Regions from separate parts of the Rhizobium sp. K102 genome, predicted to be linked through region 3. Evidence: predicted binding sites of a transcription regulator. Region 3 holds the regulator's gene; each other region holds the start of a gene.
The links. The regulator LexA, encoded in region 3, represses DNA repair genes until DNA is damaged. The targets are predictions, from matches to a motif close to TGTTCNNNNTGTGTTCNG.
Positions count from the first base shown of each region.

Region 1: a site for LexA is predicted at 2,296-2,313, ahead of MHI61_RS21640 (DNA recombination protein RmuC). Genes of this name have one in related genera too.
Region 2: a site for LexA is predicted at 1,958-1,975, ahead of MHI61_RS22085 (YifB family Mg chelatase-like AAA ATPase). Genes of this name have one in related genera too.
Region 4: a site for LexA is predicted at 2,789-2,806, ahead of MHI61_RS11900 (carbohydrate kinase family protein). Genes of this name have one in related genera too.

Region 1 covers NZ_CP092436.1:3,161,899-3,166,499, reverse strand. The annotation lists gene MHI61_RS21645 (ribokinase) at 61-960, opposite strand; gene MHI61_RS21640 (DNA recombination protein RmuC) at 1,046-2,263, opposite strand; gene MHI61_RS21635 (globin-coupled sensor protein) at 2,467-3,963, shown strand; gene def (peptide deformylase) at 4,062-4,577, shown strand.
Region 2 covers NZ_CP092436.1:3,260,906-3,265,506, forward strand. The annotation lists gene MHI61_RS22085 (YifB family Mg chelatase-like AAA ATPase) at 349-1,881, opposite strand; gene gshB (glutathione synthase) at 2,048-2,995, opposite strand; gene MHI61_RS22095 (cupin domain-containing protein) at 3,084-3,587, opposite strand; gene MHI61_RS22100 (YraN family protein) at 3,702-4,070, opposite strand; gene rsmI (16S rRNA (cytidine(1402)-2'-O)-methyltransferase) at 4,060-4,601, opposite strand, start outside.
Region 3 covers NZ_CP092436.1:1,583,294-1,587,894, reverse strand. The annotation lists gene MHI61_RS13670 (ComEC/Rec2 family competence protein) at 84-2,516, shown strand; gene lexA (transcriptional repressor LexA) at 2,497-3,216, opposite strand; gene MHI61_RS13660 (VOC family protein) at 3,411-4,307, shown strand; gene kdsA (3-deoxy-8-phosphooctulonate synthase) at 4,304-4,601, shown strand, end outside.
Region 4 covers NZ_CP092436.1:1,225,822-1,230,422, forward strand. The annotation lists gene MHI61_RS11890 (PAS domain-containing sensor histidine kinase) at 1-467, shown strand, start outside; partial or broken gene MHI61_RS11895 (pseudouridine-5'-phosphate glycosidase) at 732-1,659, opposite strand; gene MHI61_RS11900 (carbohydrate kinase family protein) at 1,748-2,692, opposite strand; partial or broken gene recA (recombinase RecA) at 2,921-4,010, shown strand; gene alaS (alanine--tRNA ligase) at 4,164-4,601, shown strand, end outside.

The DNA.
Region 1 (4,601 bases), 1.6 Mb from region 3:
ACCGCAGAAATTCCCTCAAAACTAATGGGTTTTCTCGGCGGCTTCGCAAAGAGACTGAAACTATATTCTGTCCGCGACGTCCTTGCTTGACGGGATCGATGGCTGCGCCCCCGATTTGAGGCATGCGAGCGAACCGGCGACGGCCGCCCGGCGCAACGCCGTGGGAAAATCGAGGCCGTCGTCGAGGCTTGCGGCGAAATAACCGCAGAAGGTGTCTCCCGCGCCCACCGTATCGACCGGTTCGATTTTCAGGCCTTGCGCCCTGGAAATGACCCCGTCGCGGATGGCGATGACGCCATCGCCACCGAGTGTGACGATCAGCGTCTGGCCGGTCTCCTGATGCAGGCGGTGAAGGGCTGCCTCGCGTGCCTCGGCGTCCATGCCATCCTGCCCGGCGAGCCGCTCGAACTCGGTTTCGTTGGCGATGACGATATCGGCCAGGCGGCCGAGACGCGGCGCATCGGGGATCAGCGGCGCGAGGTTGAGGATGCTGGTGATGCCCTTGGCGCGGGCAGCCGACAGCGCGTGTTCGACGGCATCGACCGGCACTTCGAGCTGCAGCATCAGGATATCGCCTTCGTTCATCCTGCCGACCGCCGCCTCGGCATCGGCAGCCGTCACCAGGCCGTTGGCGCCGGGGACCACAGCGATCATGTTCTCGCCATCGCCGCCGACGAGGATCAGCGCCGTGCCTGTGGGACCGTCGACATGCTTGACCAGGGAGAGGTCGGTTCCGGCATCATCGAGCAGGGCGAGCGCATCCGCGGCAAAACCATCCTTGCCGACGCCGCCGGCCATATGCACATAGCGACCGGCGCGGCGGGCTGCCAGCGCCTGATTGGCACCCTTGCCGCCGGCGGCCGTGGCAAATCCGTTGCCGGCCACCGTCTCGCCGGGCTTCGGCAGGCGCGCGGTCGTGGCGATGAGATCCATGTTGATGGACCCGAAAACTGTGATCATGAGGATGTCCCGTCTTTTGGAACACGCGGGCGACGTGATGTTCCAACTCTTGTATGAAATGCGGGGCAGACACTGCCCGAAGCGGTCACTCCTCGTCAACCACCCGAAGCTTGAGAAGACCGGTGCGGCTTTCCACCGATTTGGCCGGAGTCTCGTCGTCCGGCCTGATATCGCCGCCCGCCTCGAATTCCAGCGCTTCGATCTTGGCGCCGCGCCTGGTGAGCTTGTCGGCCGATGTAACGACCATGTCGATATCCTTCTGCGCCATGGCGAAATGGCCCTGCAGCTTGCGCACCCGCTCGTCGAGACGGCCGAGATCGTCCATCAGCAGCGCCACCTCGCCCTGAATCAGATGCGCCTGCGCCCGCATGCGCTGGTCCTTCAGCACCGCCTGGATAACCTGGATCGACAGCATCAGCAGCGACGGCGAGACGATGACGATGCGCACCCGGTGCGCCTTCTGCACCACCGGCTCGAAATTCTCGTGGAGCTCGGCAAATATCGATTCGGACGGCACGAAGAGAAAGGCGGTATCCTGGGTTTCTCCCTGGATCAGGTATTTCTCGGCAATATCCCGGATATGGATCTCCATGTCGCGGCGGAACTGCTGGCCGGCGAGCTTGGCGGCCTCGGGGCTGCCGGCGTCGCGAATGGCGTTCCACGCTTCGAGCGGGAATTTCGCGTCGATGACGAGCGGCGGAGCGCCGTTGGGCATGCGGATCGTGCAGTCCGGCCGCGAGCCGTTGGACAGCGTCTGCTGGAAGGCGTAGGCGCCCATCGGCAGGCCGTCGGCAACGATCGTCTCCATCCGCGACTGGCCGAAGGCGCCGCGCGTCTGCTTGTTGGAAAGTATCGCCTGCAGCCCGACGACGTCCTTGGCGAGCGTCTGGATATTGTTCTGCGCCGCATCGATGACCGCCAGCCGCTCCTGCAGCCGCTGCAGGTTCTCATGCGTCGATTTGGTCTGCTCGGTGATCGTCGAGTTCATGCGCTGCGACATGCCGTCGAGACGTTGGCTGATCGTCTGGTTGAGTTCGCTTTGCCGCGCGCCGAAGACCTCGGTCATCGCCGCGATCCGACCCTGCATCTCCGCCTGGATCTTCAAAAGCTCGGCCATGCGCATCGCACTTTCCCGGGCGCGCAGATCCGCCTCCTCCGCCTGTTCGCGGCGAAGGCCGGCGGCGCGCAGAAAAAGGACGATCACCAGCAGGATGAGGACTGCAAGAACGCCGCCGGCCAGCGCCAGCATGGCCGGGCTGATCGAGGCGACGGAAGCTGCGAGCGATTCGGAAGTGGCGGTCATGGCGCAACCATAACAGAACATATGGCAAGATATAGATCAAAACGTGAACGAAATCGGCGATCCTCAATATCTTCCAAGGCCGCCGCGCCTTGCCGGCCAACGCGGAAAATCGCGGCCGGATTTAACGATTGCTCAACCATATTCGCCAAAAGCTGTGGCGCAGAATTCCCTCCCGCGCCGTCGCGCCAAATACAGAGATACCCATGACATCCCAGCAGACCGACAGCGCGCTCAAACAGCGTCTCGATTTCATCGAACTGGACGAGGCGTCGCGCAAGTCGATGCGGGAGCTGCGCCCTGTGATTGCCGAGCTGATCGGCGGCGCCCTCGATAAATTCTACGCCAAGATCGCCAGGACTCCCGCTGTCTCGAGCTTCTTTACGGACAAGAGCCATGTCGGCCATGCCAAGAAGCGGCAGCAGGATCATTGGGCCAATCTTGCAGGCGGTACGTTTGACGAAAGCTATGTCGAAGGCGTGACTGCCGTCGGCCGCACGCATGCCCGCATCGGGCTGGAGCCGCGCTGGTATATCGGCGGCTATGCGATTGTCATGTCCGAGCTCGTCAAGGGCATCATGGAGAAGCAGTGGCCTTCGGTTTTCGCGCGCCAGCAGGGCAAGCAGCTGGCCGAGAAGCTGTCCGCCGTCATCAAATCGGGCATGCTCGACATGGATTATTCCATCTCGGTCTATCTCGAGACGCTGGAAGCCAAGCGCCGCGCGTTGGAAGAGCAGCGCGCCAAGGCGCAATCCGACCAGGCCATCGCGCTGGAGCAGCTGCGCCGCGGCCTGGAGGCACTGTCGAACGGCGATCTCGAAGCCACTCTGCCCTCCGACCTACCGGGTGATTTCAGGCAGATGGCCGAGGATTACAACCGCGCCGTCAGCGCTCTTCGCCAATCCTTCGCATCCGTGCGCGACACGTCGGGCCAGATCATGAGCGGCGCTGACGTCATTTCCAATGCGACCAACGACCTGGCGCTGCGCACCGCCCAGCAGGCAGCCGGCGTCGAGGAAAGCTCGGCGGCCCTGCAACAGCTTTCCGTCAGCGTCGGCCAGACCGCCGCCAATGCCGAGAAGGCTTCCGGCGCGGTGCGTGAGACACAGCAGAAGGCGAAGAATTCAGGGGAACTCGTCACCAGCGCCGTCTCGGCGATGGCCGGCATCGAAAAATCCTCGACCGAAATCTCCAAGATCATCGGCGTCATCGACGAGATCGCCTTCCAGACCAATCTTCTGGCGCTGAACGCCGGCGTCGAAGCGGCGCGCGCCGGTGATGCCGGCAAGGGTTTTGCCGTCGTCGCCCAGGAAGTCCGCCAGCTCGCCCAGCGCACGGCTGAAGCCGCCAAGGAGATCAAGAACCTGATCTCGCAGAGCTCGACCCAGGTCAATCAAGGTGTGGGCATCGTCTCCAGCACCGGCGAGGCGCTGAACGACATGATCAGCCGCATCGACATCATCAACCGCTTCGTCGCCGATATTGCCGCCGCCGCCCGCGATCAGGCGACCGGCGTCAACGAGGTCAGCGTGGCGATCCGCAGCATGGGCGAAATCACCCAGCAGAATTCCGGCATGGTCGAGCGCACCTCGGCGGAAACCCGCCGCCTTACCGATGAGGTGGGGAAGCTGATCGAGCTGCTGCAGCACTTCCGCGCCCGGCCGGAAGGCCGCGCCGTCACGGCTGCCCGCCGTGCGGCTTGACGCGAATATGGCAAAATTCCGGGCGGGGACGCAAAAAAGCGTCTTCCCCGCTCGGCGGATAATTCCATAGTGAGAAAAGATGGGTTATGGGAACGCCCATGACCATCAAGCCACTCATCATTCTTCCCGATCCCATTCTCCGCCAGCTGTCCCAGCCGATCGAGCGGGTGGACGCCGACCTGCAACGCCTTGCCGACGACATGCTTGAAACCATGTATGACGCGCCGGGCATCGGCCTTGCTGCCATCCAGATCGGCGTGCCGCGCCGCATGCTGGTGATCGATGTGTCGCGCGAGGGCGAAGAAAAGCAGCCGCAGGTCTTCATCAACCCCGAGATCGTCAAATCCTCCGACGAACGCTCGGTCTATGAGGAAGGCTGCCTGTCGATTCCCGATTATTATGCTGAGGTCGAGCGCCCGGCTGTCGTCTCGGTCAAATATCTCGACCGCAACGGCAAGGAACAGATGGTGGAAGCCGACGGCCTGCTCGCCACCTGCCTGCAGCACGAGATCGACCATCTGAACGGCGTGCTGTTCATCGATTATATCTCGCGGCTGAAGCGGGAAATGGTGATCAAGAAGTTCACCAAGGCGGCGAAATCCAAGGCGCTCTGAGCGTTGCGTTGAAAAATGCGCCAG
Region 2 (4,601 bases), 1.7 Mb from region 3:
CGATCGACTGTGTCCAACGGACCGACATCCTTCCTGAAATTTTTTCAGCCGAAGCTAATATTGTAAAGAGCAACGAAGTGAGGAGAGGCCCTTACCCCTAACGGATAAGCAACTCAGAGGGATGCTTAAATCGGCGGCCCAGGCAGCTTCGGCGCCGCTTTTGGCACATCATCCCCTGCCAAGAGCGTTCGCGGCCGGCAGCGCGCCGCGATGGCAGCGATCAATCGTTCCGTCGCGTTGGGTCCGCCGACGGCGAGATAATCTCATAATCCAACGAGCGCGATCAGCAGGTCGCTGGACGGCCTGACGGCTAATACTTCAAAATATCTGGACGCCCCGCCCTTCTTCTCACGCCGCCGCCGTCAGCCTCTCTCCGGCGATCCGGTAGGAGATCGCCTCAGCCAGATGCAGGCGGCCGACGGTCGGTTTGTCGTCGAGATCGGCGAGGGTGCGGGCGACCTTGAGGACACGGTGATAGCCGCGGGCAGAGAATTTCATTTTTTCGGCGGCGTCGCGCAGGAGCTGCAGGCCGGCGGCATCGGGTTCGGCGAGTTTCTCGATCATGGCGGTGGAGCAGCGGGCATTGGTGCCGACGCCCTTGGCGCCGGCGGCCTCGAAGCGCTCTTGCTGGCGTTCGCGGGCGCGGGCGACGCGGCGGGCGACGTCGGCGCTCGCCTCAGCCGCCATCGGCCGGATGAGATCGGCGGCGGAGACGGCCGGCACGTCGATGCGGATATCGATGCGGTCCATCAGCGGTCCGGAGATGCGGGCCTGGTAATCGTTCATGCAGCGCGGGCCGCGGGCGCAGGTGTGGCCGGGCTCGCCGGCCATGCCGCAGCGGCAGGGGTTCATTGCGGCGATCAGCTGGAATTTCGCCGGATAGGAGACGCGGTGATTGGCGCGGGCAATGACGCACTCGCCGCCTTCGAGCGGCTGGCGCAGCGCGTCGAGCGCCTGCGGCGTGAACTCGGGAAACTCGTCGAGAAAGAGCACGCCGTGATGGGCAAGCGAGGCTTCGCCGGGACGGGCGCGCAGGCCGCCGCCGACGAGGGCGGCCATGGTGGCGGAATGATGCGGGGTGCGGAAGGGGCGGCGATCGGACAGCTTGCCGCCGGTGAGCTGACCTGCGATCGAATGGACCATCGAGACTTCAAGCAGTTCGGCCGCCGAAAGCGGCGGCAGGATCGACGGCAGCCGTGCCGCCAGCATCGACTTGCCGGAACCGGGAGGGCCGACCATCAGGAGATTATGGCCGCCGGCGGCCGCCACTTCGAGGGCGCGCTTGGCGCTTTCCTGGCCCTTGATCTCGGCAAGATCCAGCAGGTTGGCGGCATTGGCGCGGATCGACGCCTCCGGCCGCGACAGGACCTGGGTGCCGCGGAAATGATTGGCAAGGGCGATCAGGCTGCGGGGGGCGAGGATATTGACATCGGCGCCGGCCCAGGCGGCCTCGGCGCCGCTTTCGGCCGGGCAGATCAGCCCCTTGCCGAGCGCATTGGCGCCGATCGCGGCCGGCAGCGCGCCTGCAATCGCGGCGATCGTGCCGTCGAGATTGAGTTCGCCGACGACGACATAGTCCGACAGCGCATCGGCGGGAATGCCGCCAAGAGCCGCCATCAAGGCGAGTGCGATCGGCAGATCGAAATGCGAGCCTTCTTTCGGGAGGTCGGCCGGCGCCAGATTGACGGTTACCCGCTTGGCCGGCAGCGCCAGGCCGGAGGCGTGAAGGGCGGCCTGCACCCGCTCGCGGCTTTCGGCCACCGCCTTGTCGGGCAGGCCCACGATCTGCATGCCGATCTTGCCGGGCGCGATCATGACCTGGACCTCGACCGGCACGCCTTCTATGCCCTGGAATGCCACCGTACTGACACGCGCGACCATATGCCCATCCCCTGCCCGCAACTCTTATACCGCCCGCAACCCTTCAGGGCCAGTGGTTGCAATCTGGCACGGAAGCAGGAATAAAACAAGAACGATCAAGGAACGTTTTCGGATATCAATGGTGACCGGGGTTGTACCCGGTCACAGCAGGCCTCGGGCTGGAGCCTCAGCCGCGCTTGCGCTCAATCGCATCCCACAGCAGGGCCGCGATATCGGCGCCGCCGAACTTCCGGACCTCGCGGATGCCTGTCGGCGAGGTGACGTTGATCTCGGTCATGTAATCGCCGATCACGTCGATGCCGACGAGCAGGAAGCCGCGCTCACGCAATGCCGGGCCGATCCGCTCGCAGATTTCCTTTTCGCGCGGCGTCAGCTCGGTTGCCTCGGCGCGGCCGCCGACATGCATGTTGGAGCGGCTGTCATGCTCGGCCGGGACTCGGTTGATGGCGCCGGCGAATTCGCCGTCGACCAGGATGATGCGCTTGTCGCCCTTGCGCACGTCGGGCAGATATTGCTGGGCGATGAAGGGTTCGCGGAACATCTGGCCGAACATTTCGAGCAGCGAGGAGAGATTGCGGTCGTCGCGGGTCGAATGGAAGACGCCGGCGCCGCCATTGCCGTAGAGCGGCTTCAGGATGATATCGCCCATCTCGTCGCGGAAGCGGCGGATTTCGGCCGGGTCCTTGGTGATCAGCGTCTTCGGCATCAGGTCGGAAAATTCGGTGACGAAGATCTTCTCCGGCGAATTACGCACCCAGGCCGGATCGTTGACGACGAGCGTCTTCGGATGGATGCGCTCGAGCAGATGCGTCGAGGTGATGTAGGCCATGTCGAAAGGCGGGTCCTGGCGCAGCAGCACCACATCCATGGTGGAGAGATCGACGCGCTCGGGCGCGCCGAGCTCGAAGTGATCGCCCTTGACGTCGCGCAGCAGCATCGGCTCGACGCTGGCAAAGAGCTTGCCGTCGCGGAAGCTCAGCCGGTCGGGGGTGTAATGGAACAGTCGGTAGCCGCGCGACTGGGCTTCCAGGCTCATGGCGAAGGTGGAATCACCTGCGATATTGATGCCGGCGACATGATCCATCTGGACCGCTACATTGGTGATCTTGGCCATTTCCGTCCCTCGCTGAATGCCGGACAGATGTAGGTCGGCCCGGTATCAAACGCAACGGTCAATCAAGGCTTGCCGCCGCCGCCGGTGGTCAGGCGGCGATCCCCTGGTTGCCGTTGTTGCGCAGCAGGTTGCGCAGGCGATAGGCGATCGCCAGGGGCTTCGGGAAGGGCTTGCGCAGGAAGGCGACCTTGCGGACGTAATTGTCGACCCGCCAGCTTGCCCAGGTTCCGCCGGCGAAAAAGGCGACGTCGCCGGCGCGCAGGGTTCGTTCGGTACCGTCCTCGGCGGTGATATGGACCTCGCCTTCTAGGATCATCACCGTCTCGTCCCAACCGAAATACCAGCGGAATTCGCCTGATGTGCAGTCCCAGATCGCCGTCAGCGAAGCCTCGTCATGGCCGCGCGAATGTTCGGCGGTGCGCGCCTCAGGATTGCCGCTGATAATCCAGTCGGGATTGATCGGCGTCGATTTGAGCGGCAGCAGGTCGCTTGCATGGGCGATGAAGGATTTCCCGGCCGGCTTCGCCACGGCATAAGGCACCGAACGCACGGCCATGGCGACCGCACTTGCAAACATCAGCTTCCAGGCCATGAAACAACCCCCAATCATTACCCCTACGGCGTGCGATAGCAGAGAGTCGTAAGAAGCTGGTTCAAATCGGAACTAAAATTTTAACGATCCGAAAGCCCGCCGGACCGGGAATGACTAAAAAGCGTCCTGAAAATGGCGCGGCAGCCGGCCGGGCGTGACCGCGACGATATCGTAGCGCTGGGAAAGACGGGCCTGATCCGCCTGGCGGGCGAGCCAGAGATCGCTTGCCGCCCGTATCCGCTTCTGCGCGGCGGCGGAGACGGCGTCGACGGCCGCCGCCTCGCCATGGCGGGCCTTGACCTCGACGAAGACGGCGAGATCGCCCTTGCGGGCGACGATATCGATCTCGCCGAGCCGGGTTCGGTGACGCAGCGCCAGGATGCGATAGCCTTTCAACATCAGGAAGATGGCCGCGACATATTCCGACATCAGGCCGCGGCGCAGCGCCTTCCTTCTGATGGCGGTGAGGTCGTTATCGCCCATCGGCGCCCTTCATTTCCAAGAGGCGCTGATAGAGCGTCTTTCGCGGCAGGCCGGTGAGGCGGGCGGCCTCGGTGGCGGCCTTTGCCGTCGGCATCGTCTTTGCCAGATCCGCCAGCACGGCCTCGACGTCGGCCTCCGGCGTTTCCACCGGCTGCGGCGGACCGACGACGAGAACGATCTCACCCTTGACGTTGTCCACCTCCCGGTAATGGGCGGCGAGTTCGGCCAGCGTGCCGCGGCGGAACTCCTCATAGGTCTTGGTCAATTCGCGGCAGACGGAAGCCGGCCGCGTGCCGCCCAGCACATCGGCGGCAGCGAGAAGCGTGGCGCCGATGCGATGCGGCGATTCAAAGAAGATCAGCGTCGCGGGGGCTGCGGCAAGTTCGCCGAGGCGATCGCGGCGGGCCTTATCCTTGGCCGGCAGAAAACCGGCGAAGAGGAAGGCCTCGTTCGGCAGGCCGGAGCCGACAAGGGCTGCAAGCGGCGCCGAGGCGCCGGGGATGGGGACGACACGATAACCGGCTGCGATCG
Region 3 (4,601 bases):
GACCGTATTTCAATCGATTATTCTTGCCGGATGAGCTCGGAGGTTGCATTCTGGACCCAGGGTAAGGTCATATCGGGCGGCGCATGCAGGAATTGACGACAGTCGAATTGCGGCCGCAAGCAGGCGTCGGCCTTGCCGATCCCGTCGCGTTTCCGGCTCCTGCCGTGGGATCGCGGCCGGTAACAACGCAGTCTGCGATGCCATTGCACCACCGGCTAACGACCGCGGTCGCACAATTGCTGCGCGCTGGCGGCCGTTTGCTCAGCGAGGAGGCCGATCACGGCCGCCTGCTCCTGTTCTCGCCGGTCTTCCTCGGCGCCGGCGCGGCATTCTGGTTTCTTGCTGCAACGGATTTTCCGCTCCTTCCATCGTTGCTCTGCCTGTCGGTGCTGATGTTTGCGGTGCTCGTCGCCGGCCGCAGCCGGCCGGTCTTGTGGGCAACGCTTATGGCGCTTGCCCTCGTGGTATGCGGCATGCTCTGCGCGCAGCTCGAAAGCTGGCGGGCCTCGACCGTCATCCTCGATTCATCAGTGACGACGACGGTGACCGGCCGCGTCGAGCGGCGCGAAGGCGACGATCGCGGGCGGTGGCGCTATGTTCTTGCCGTCACCGGCACCGAGGCGCCACAGGTGAAACGGCCGCCGAGGCGCATAACCGTGATCGCCCGCGGCGCCGATGCGCCCTTCGAGATCGGTGACGTCATCACCGGCCGAGCACGGTTGACGCCGCCGGCGGGGCCGGCGCTTCCCGCGCTCAACGACTTTTCCTTCGGTGCCTATTTCGATGGCATCGGGGCCAACGGCTTCTTCTACGGTGCGCCTGAGAAAGTCGACTCGCAGGCCGGCCCGCAGCCTGCGAGATCGACGTCCGAAGCTCTGCTCGAATGGCTTTACCAGTTGCGCAGCGGCATCGGCGATCGCATACGCTCGATTCTGCCCGGCGACACGGGCGCTTTTGCCGCTGCTCTGGTGACCGACGAGCGGCGCGCCATCTCGAAGGAAACGACGGAGGCGCTGCGCCAGTCCGGCCTTGCTCATATCGTGGCGATCTCGGGCCTTAACATGGCGTTGTCAGCCGGCATCTTCTTCGTCGGTTTTCGAATGCTGCTCAGCCTCGTTCCCGGTGTCGCTCAAGCCTATCCGACAAAGAAGATCGCTGCTGCCGGCGCACTCGTCGCCGTCACAGCCTACTTCCTGATCTCAGGATTCGGGGTTTCGGCCGAACGCGCCTTCATTATGATGGCGATCATGCTGATTGCCGTCTTCTTCGACCGGCCGTCGATCAGCCTACGCAATGTCGTTCTCTCGGCGCTCATCATCATCGCCATTTCACCCTCCGAAGTCTTGGGTCCGAGCTTCCAGATGTCCTTTGCCGCGACTTTGGCACTGGTATCGGGCTATCAGCTGTGGAAGGACCGGCGCGTCCGGGAGAACGCGTTGCTGAAGCTGCCGGTGCTGCGGCCGGTCGTGGCGGTCGCCGGTTTCTTCGGCGGCGTCTTCCTGACCTCGCTGATCGGCGGATTTTCCACGGCGCTGTTTGCGGTCGAGCATTTTCATCGCCTGACCGCTTATGGCCTGCCGGCAAACCTTGCGACAATGCCGATCATCTCCTTCATCGTCATGCCGGCCGGACTGCTGGCGATGTTGCTCATGCCGTTCGGTCTGGACGCTCCGCTCTGGAAGGTGGTCGGCTTCGGCCTCGATCTGGTGATTGCGGTCGCCAAGACGGTGTCCGGCTGGGGCGGCGATATCGACCTCGGCCGCTTGCCCGCCTGGTATTTCGCGGTCGCCGTGGCAGGCTTTCTGCTGCTGACGCTGCTCCGCACCCGGTTGCGCCATGCCGGCACATCGATCCTCGCCGTCTCGACGCTCATCGTGCTCACTCTGCCGGGGTCCCGGCCACCGGATCTGGTAATATCCGAGGATGGTGGTCTGGTCGCGCTTGTCGCGACGGCGGCACTGGCTTCCAACCGCGAAAATCCGCCGGATTTCATCTTCGGCCAGTGGCAGAGAGCGCTGGTCCTGCCGGCGCACTACCCGCCGAAGATTCTGGATGGCCCTGCCATCCCGCCACCGGGTGAGGACCGCCGCGTCAGGCTGTCCCGCGACCAGCAGAATGACGCGAGGACGGCAATGGTGGCCGCTGCAGCCGGCGGTGAGGTAAATCGATTTTCCTGCGTCAAGAAGGCCTGGTGCATAGCCAGGCTCGGCAATGGCCATGTCGTCGCCGTCATCGACAATGCCGCCTATCTCGGCCCGGCCTGCGACGCCGGCGAGATTGTCGTGACCGCGGTGCGCCTGCGTTTCGACCGCTGCCGCTCGGGTGCGACGCTATTCACCGGCGAGACGCTGCGCAGGACCGGTTCCGTCGAACTGCGTTTTGCGCAGACGGGATTCGAGGTCGCAACCGCATTCGATGTTTTGTCGCGTCCATGGATGCGCCATCGCGCCTATGATTGGCGCAAAGACAGTTTTACCGAATCCGGCCCGTCCGCTGTCAGTGATAACGGCGAATGAGGCCGACCAGCTTGCCCTGCACCTTGACCCGGTCAGGCCCGAAAATACGGGTCTCGTAAGCCGGGTTGGCGGCTTCGAGGGCGATCGAGGCACCTTTGCGGCGAAAGCGCTTGAGCGTCGCTTCCTCGTCGTCCACCAGCGCAACGACGATATCGCCGGGACTTGCGGTGCTGCCGTTGCGGATAATCACCGTGTCGCCGTCGAAGATTCCGGCGTCGATCATCGAATCGCCCTTGACCTCCAGCGCATAATGCTCGCCCGAGCCGAGCATATCCGCGGGAACGACGATGTCGTGCGTGTTGTTCTGGATCGCCGAGATCGGAACGCCGGCGGCGATCCGGCCCATGACTGGCACGGACACAGTGTTGCCGTTGTCGGCGATCGGCTTTGCGGGGGCGGGGGCGGCGACCGGCTGGGGCTTGCCGAGGCTGCCTTCAATAACGCTCGGTGAAAAACCGCGGCGCGGCTGAAGACTGGGGCTATAGGCCTCCGGCAGCTTGATCACTTCCAGGGCCCGGGCCCGGTTCGGTAGGCGGCGAATGAAACCACGTTCCTCCAGCGCCGTGATCAGGCGATGAATGCCGGATTTCGAGGCGAGATCCAGGGCATCCTTCATCTCGTCGAAAGAGGGCGGAACGCCGGATTCCTTCATGCGCTCATGAATGAAAAGGAGAAGCTCCTGTTGTTTGCGCGTGAGCATCGACGTCAGACCCCGTGATTGAAACAAATCCAGAACGGACACTATATGTTCCATATGTGTTCCGCAAGTAGCTAAATTTCCGTAAAACTTCGCACCAACTCGTCGAGATTTTTATTTTCATTCGCCGGATTGGCGCACATGTCTTGCATTGGGGTGGTGCTGTCGCACATCTCTGGCGTGTCAGGAGGGATATCATGATCGCACATTCCGCCAAACCGCACCCGCTGGATCATGTCGTACTGCCCGTCGTCAATATCGACCTGGCGCGCGAAAGGCTCGGCAAGCTCGGCTTTACCGTCGCCGCCGATGCGCGCCATCCGTTCGGAACGGAAAATGCCTGCGTTTTTTTCGCCGACAAGACCTATATCGAGCCGCTCGGCGTGGCGAGTGTCGAGGAGAGCGAGACAGCGGCCCGCCAGGGCAATGTCTTCATCGCCCGCAATCGCGCCTTCCGCTTCCGCTGCGGCGAGGAGGGACTTTCGGCGTTGGCCTTTCTCACCGAGGATGCCGGCCTCGATCATCGGCGATTCGTGGGCAACGGCGCGAGTGGCGGCGAGATGTTGCAGTTCAGCCGGCCGATGCGGATGCCGGACGGTTCGGAAAGCGTCGGCAGCTTCAAACTGGCCTTTTCAGGAGATCTGCGCGCGCCCGACTTCTTTCTCTTCACCTGTCAGCGCATCAATTCGTTCCCGGCCGGTCGTGCCGCCCTGGAGACGCATGCCAATGGCGTGACCGGCATTGCCGAGATCGCGCTTTGTTCGCCGGAGCCGGCTGCGTTTGCCGCCTTCGTTGGTCTTGCGGTCGGGCAGACGGTGGTGGAGAAAACCGGTTTCGGCATGAAGATCGCGGCATCCAATGCCAAGATCAGCCTGATGACGCCGGAAGGGCTGGAGGCCTATTTCGAGCTTGTCGTTTCCGCCGCCGATCGTGGCCTGCGCGGTCAGGCAATCCTCTTCACCGTCACCGATCTTGCCGTGACAGAAGCGCATTTGGCTGCTAACGGAGTGACATACACACGCAAGAACAATCGCATTCTGGTGAAGCCCACGCCCGGGCAGGGCGCGCTTTTTGCCTTCGAGGAACCACGATGAGCACTGATACCAATTCCGAAGTCAAGATCGGCGAGGGCGCAGGCCAGGTCACCTTTTCCAACACCGGCCGCCTGTCGCTGATTGCCGGCCCCTGCCAGATGGAAAGCCGCGACCACGCCTTCATGATGGCCGGCACGCTGAAGGAGCTCTGCGCAAAGCTCGGCATCGGCCTCGTCTACAAGAGCTCTTTCGACAAGGCGAACCGCACGTCGCTTTCGGCCGAGCGCGGCATTGGCCTTGAAAAGGGCATGGAGGTCTTCGCCGACCTGAAGAAGGAGTTCGGCTTTCCGGTCT
Region 4 (4,601 bases), 360 kb from region 3:
CGGCGGTTGCCGCCGAAGCCGGCGCGATCGACAGCGCCATTGCCGCAGTCGGCACGCCCCCCGAGGCGCCTGCCGCGCAGCAGCCCGAGGACCTGACAGGCTCTGCCGTCGTTCTTCTCGTCGAGGACGAGGAGGCGGTGCGCCGGGGCGGCAAGCGGATGCTGGAAACGCGCGGCTACACCGTGCATGAGGCGGGCTCGGGCGTCGAGGCGCTGAGCATCATGGAAGAGCTCGAGGGCAAGGTCGACATCGTCGTTTCCGACGTCGTCATGCCTGAAATGGACGGCCCGACGCTGCTGCGTGAGCTGCGCAAGAACTATCCCGACCTGAAATTCATCTTCGTCTCCGGCTATGCCGAGGACGCCTTTGCCCGTAACCTGCCGCCGGATGCGAAATTCGGCTTCCTGCCGAAGCCGTTTTCGCTGAAGCAGCTCGCTGTGGTGGTCAAGGAGACGCTGGATAGCTAGCGGTTACGGCTTCGTGGTTTCCGGATAGGGCGTCCGACGTGGCCCCCTCTGTGCTGCCGGACATCTCCCCCACAAGGTGGGGATTGACGCTTGGCTTGACCTTCGCACGTCGCTAACGTTGTGCAGTTTGCAACGTTCATTATTCGTGCGACCGGCGCTCCCAGCCAATCTCCCCACCTGTGGGGGAGATGCCCGGCAGGGCAGAGGGGGGTGACCCACGGCAATCCGGCAAAGACTGGGCGGAAACAACCTGCCCCATCCCCCTTATTCCCCGAGCGCCACGGCAATCTCTGCCGCCAGCCGTGCATTGCTTTCAACAAGCGCAATATTCGTCTTCAGAACTCTGGCCGTCCGTCAGGTCGAAGATGGTCGAGAGCAGATAGGGCGTCACCGCCTTGCCGGTCACTTCGTCGCGCTCGGCGCTGTCGAGCGCGCGTTCGATATAGATCTCCATCTCTTCGCGCGGGATCTCGTCGGCCTCGGGCACCGGATTGGCGATCAGCATGCCGCCGTTGATGCCGAGCTGCTCGCGCACCGTCTGGAAATTGGCGATGGCCGCCGGGCTGTTCAGCGACAGCGGGCTGCGAAGTCCTGAGGAGCGCGACCAGAAGGCGGGGAATTCTTCGCTCTCATAGGTGACGACGGGCACGCCGCGGGTTTCCAGCACTTCCAGCGTCTTCGGAATGTCGAGAATTGCCTTGGCGCCGGCGCAGACGACGATGACGCCGGTGCGGGCCAGTTCCTCGAGGTCGGCCGAGATATCGAAGCTTTCCTCGGCGCCGCGGTGCACGCCGCCGATGCCGCCTGTGGCAAAGACGCGGATGCCGGCGCGCGCCGCCGCGATCATCGTCGCGGCGACCGTGGTGGCGCCGGTGCGGCGCTCGGCGATCGCAAAGGCGAGATCGGCGCGCGACACCTTCATCACGTCGGTCGCCTTGGCGAGCTGCTCCAGTTCGCCGGCTTCAAGGCCGATATGCAGCGTGCCGTGAATGACGGCGATCGTTGCCGGCACGGCACCCTGTTCGCGAATGATCGCCTCGACGCTGCGAGCCATCTCGATATTGCCGGGATAGGGCATACCGTGGGTGATGATGGTCGATTCCAGCGCCACCAGCGGCGCGCCGCGCTGCTTGGCGCTGGCGACCTCCTTCGAATAGGCGATCGGCAGAAGAGGGGAGATGGGCTGGGTCATGATCTTGTCCTGTCGTCGATAGAGCATGATGCCGAATGTGTCGGCGGCTTTGCGACGACATCATGCTCGACTATTTCATTTGGCCGCTTCAATGCAGAATTCTGATCTGGGGAACAAGGGCAAGCGCCTCATTCAGCAGATCCGGCGTCAGATTTTCGTTGACGGCATGCGGCGACTGCACAGCCAGCGCTGCTGCCGCGGTGCCGTGGCGGATGGCTTCCTCAAGCGGCAGGCCGTGCATCAAGGCGGCGAGCGTGCCGGCGGCAAGGGAATCGCCGGCGCCGGTGACATCGGCGAGGGTCTCGGCGATCGGCGGCTGCAGCGTCACGGCGCGGCGGTCGCAAAACGCGACCAGCTCGCGCTGGCCGCGGGTGACGACGGCGCTGCGGATGCCGATCTCGTTCAGAAGCGGCGGCCAGCCGCCGGCGTCTTCCGGCCGTCCACCGATAAGGGCTGCGGCTTCGGCCTCGTTCAGGAACAGGTAGTCGATATCCGCGATGCAGGATTTCAGCCTGACGACCTTGGCCGGCGAAATGGCGATCGCCGCGACGGGCTTGGCCAGCGACCGTGCCTTGGCGACGATTGCAACGATCGTTTCTTCCGGCAGATTGGCATCGAAAAGGATGAGATCATGCGCGGCGAAGGCTTCGCGCACCCAGCGGATGGAAAGACGCCGCGGCACGAAGAAGCGGTAGAGATCCATGTCGGCAAGGGCGATCACCAGGTTGCCGTCCCTCTCGATGATCGCGGTGTAGCTCGGTGTCTTGCGGTCGAGGAAAACGAAGGGCCGGTCGTCGATGCCGGCGAAACCGGCGGCTTCGCCGACCATCTCGCCGATAGGATCGCCGCCGCGCGGCGAAATCATCGTCACCTGAAAACCGAGCCTTGCAAGGTTGCGCGCCGCATTGAAGCCGCCGCCGCCCGGCTCCTCGAACCAGGTACCGGGATTGCTGGCGCCCGGTGCCGTTTCCCCGGAAATGCGGCCGCGCCGGTCGATATGGGCGCCGCCGAGAACAAGAATCCTTTTCTTCATTTCAACCGCCATCCGATGCCCCCAGCGCGAATCGAGACGGCGCCTCCTGGCGCGGCAGCGCCGGCGCATCTGGCCTAAGCCGTTGCTTTGCATCGATAAAACAAATATAGAACACGGGCTGTTTTACCTTTTTCTTTCAATCGTTTGATCGCCTATTGCGAGAGTGGAACAAATAGGGTACAAACTCGACATTGCTTGGGCGGCTTCAATAACCTAAAGGTGGATCAGATGTCTCAGAATTCATTGCGGCTGGTAGAGGACAAATCGGTGGACAAAAGCAAGGCGCTTGAAGCGGCACTCTCACAGATAGAGCGGTCGTTCGGCAAGGGCTCGATCATGAAACTCGGTTCCAACGAGAACGTCATCGAAATCGAGACGATTTCGACGGGTTCGCTTGGTCTCGATATCGCGCTTGGCGTCGGCGGTCTACCGAAGGGCCGCATCGTCGAAATCTACGGGCCGGAAAGCTCGGGCAAGACGACGCTTGCGCTGCAGACCATCGCGGAATCGCAGAAGAAGGGCGGCATATGCGCCTTTGTCGACGCCGAACATGCGCTCGATCCCGTCTATGCCCGCAAGCTGGGCGTCGATCTCCAAAACCTTCTGATCTCGCAGCCCGATACCGGCGAGCAGGCGCTTGAGATCACCGATACGCTGGTGCGCTCCGGCGCCGTCGACGTTCTGGTCGTCGAACTCGGTCGCCGCACTGACGCCGCGCGCCGAAATCGAAGGCGAAATGGGCGACAGCCTTCCCGGCTTGCAGGCACGCCTGATGAGCCAGGCGCTGCGCAAGCTCACCGCCTCGATCTCCAAGTCGAATACCATGGTGATCTTCATCAACCAGATCCGCATGAAGATCGGCGTCATGTTCGGTTCGCCGGAAACGACGACGGGCGGCAATGCGCTGAAATTCTATGCCTCCGTGCGCCTCGACATCCGCCGCATCGGCTCGGTCAAGGAGCGCGAAGAGGTGGTCGGCAACCAGACCCGCGTCAAGGTCGTCAAGAACAAGATGGCGCCTCCCTTCAAGCAGGTCGAATTCGACATCATGTATGGCGAAGGCGTATCGAAGACCGGCGAACTCGTCGATCTCGGCGTCAAGGCCGGGATCGTGGAAAAGTCGGGCGCCTGGTTCTCCTATAACAGCCAGCGTCTCGGCCAGGGCCGCGAAAACGCCAAGACCTTCTTGCGCGACAATCCGGATCTCGCCCGCGAGATCGAACTGGCGCTGCGCCAGAATGCCGGTCTCATCGCCGACCGCTTCCTGCAGAACGGCGGACCGGATGCGGATGACGGCGATGCCGCCGCGGACATGTAAGTCTCGCGCCTGATCTTGTCGGATATCTCCGCCGGCCGCATTCCTGATGAGAATGCGGCCGGTTTTGTTTGTCGGCTGGACAGTGGCGGAGGCGAACGTTAAAAGCCGATGGATTTGTATTTATCTGCCTCCGGCAGCATTGAAGGGCATAGAATGAGCGGCGTGAACGATATCCGGTCGACCTTTCTCGACTATTTCAAGAAGAACGGCCACGAGATCGTTCCGTCGAGCCCGCTCGTGCCGCGCAACGACCCAACGCTGATGTTCACCAATGCCGGCATGGTGCAGTTCAAGAACGTCTTCACCGGCCTGGAAAAGCGTCCTTATGCGACGGCCACGACCTCGCAGAAATGCGTGCGCGCCGGCGGCAAGCATAACGACCTCGACAATGTCGGCTATACCGCGCGCCACCTGACCTTCTTCGAAATGCTCGGCAACTTCTCATTTGGCGATTATTTCAAGGAGAATGCGATCGAGCTTGCCTGGAAGCTCGTGACCGAAGGTTTCGACCTGCCGAAGCATCGCCTGCTGGTGACCGTCTATTCCGAAGACGAGGAAGCAGCGACGCTGTGGAAGAAGATCGCCGGCTTC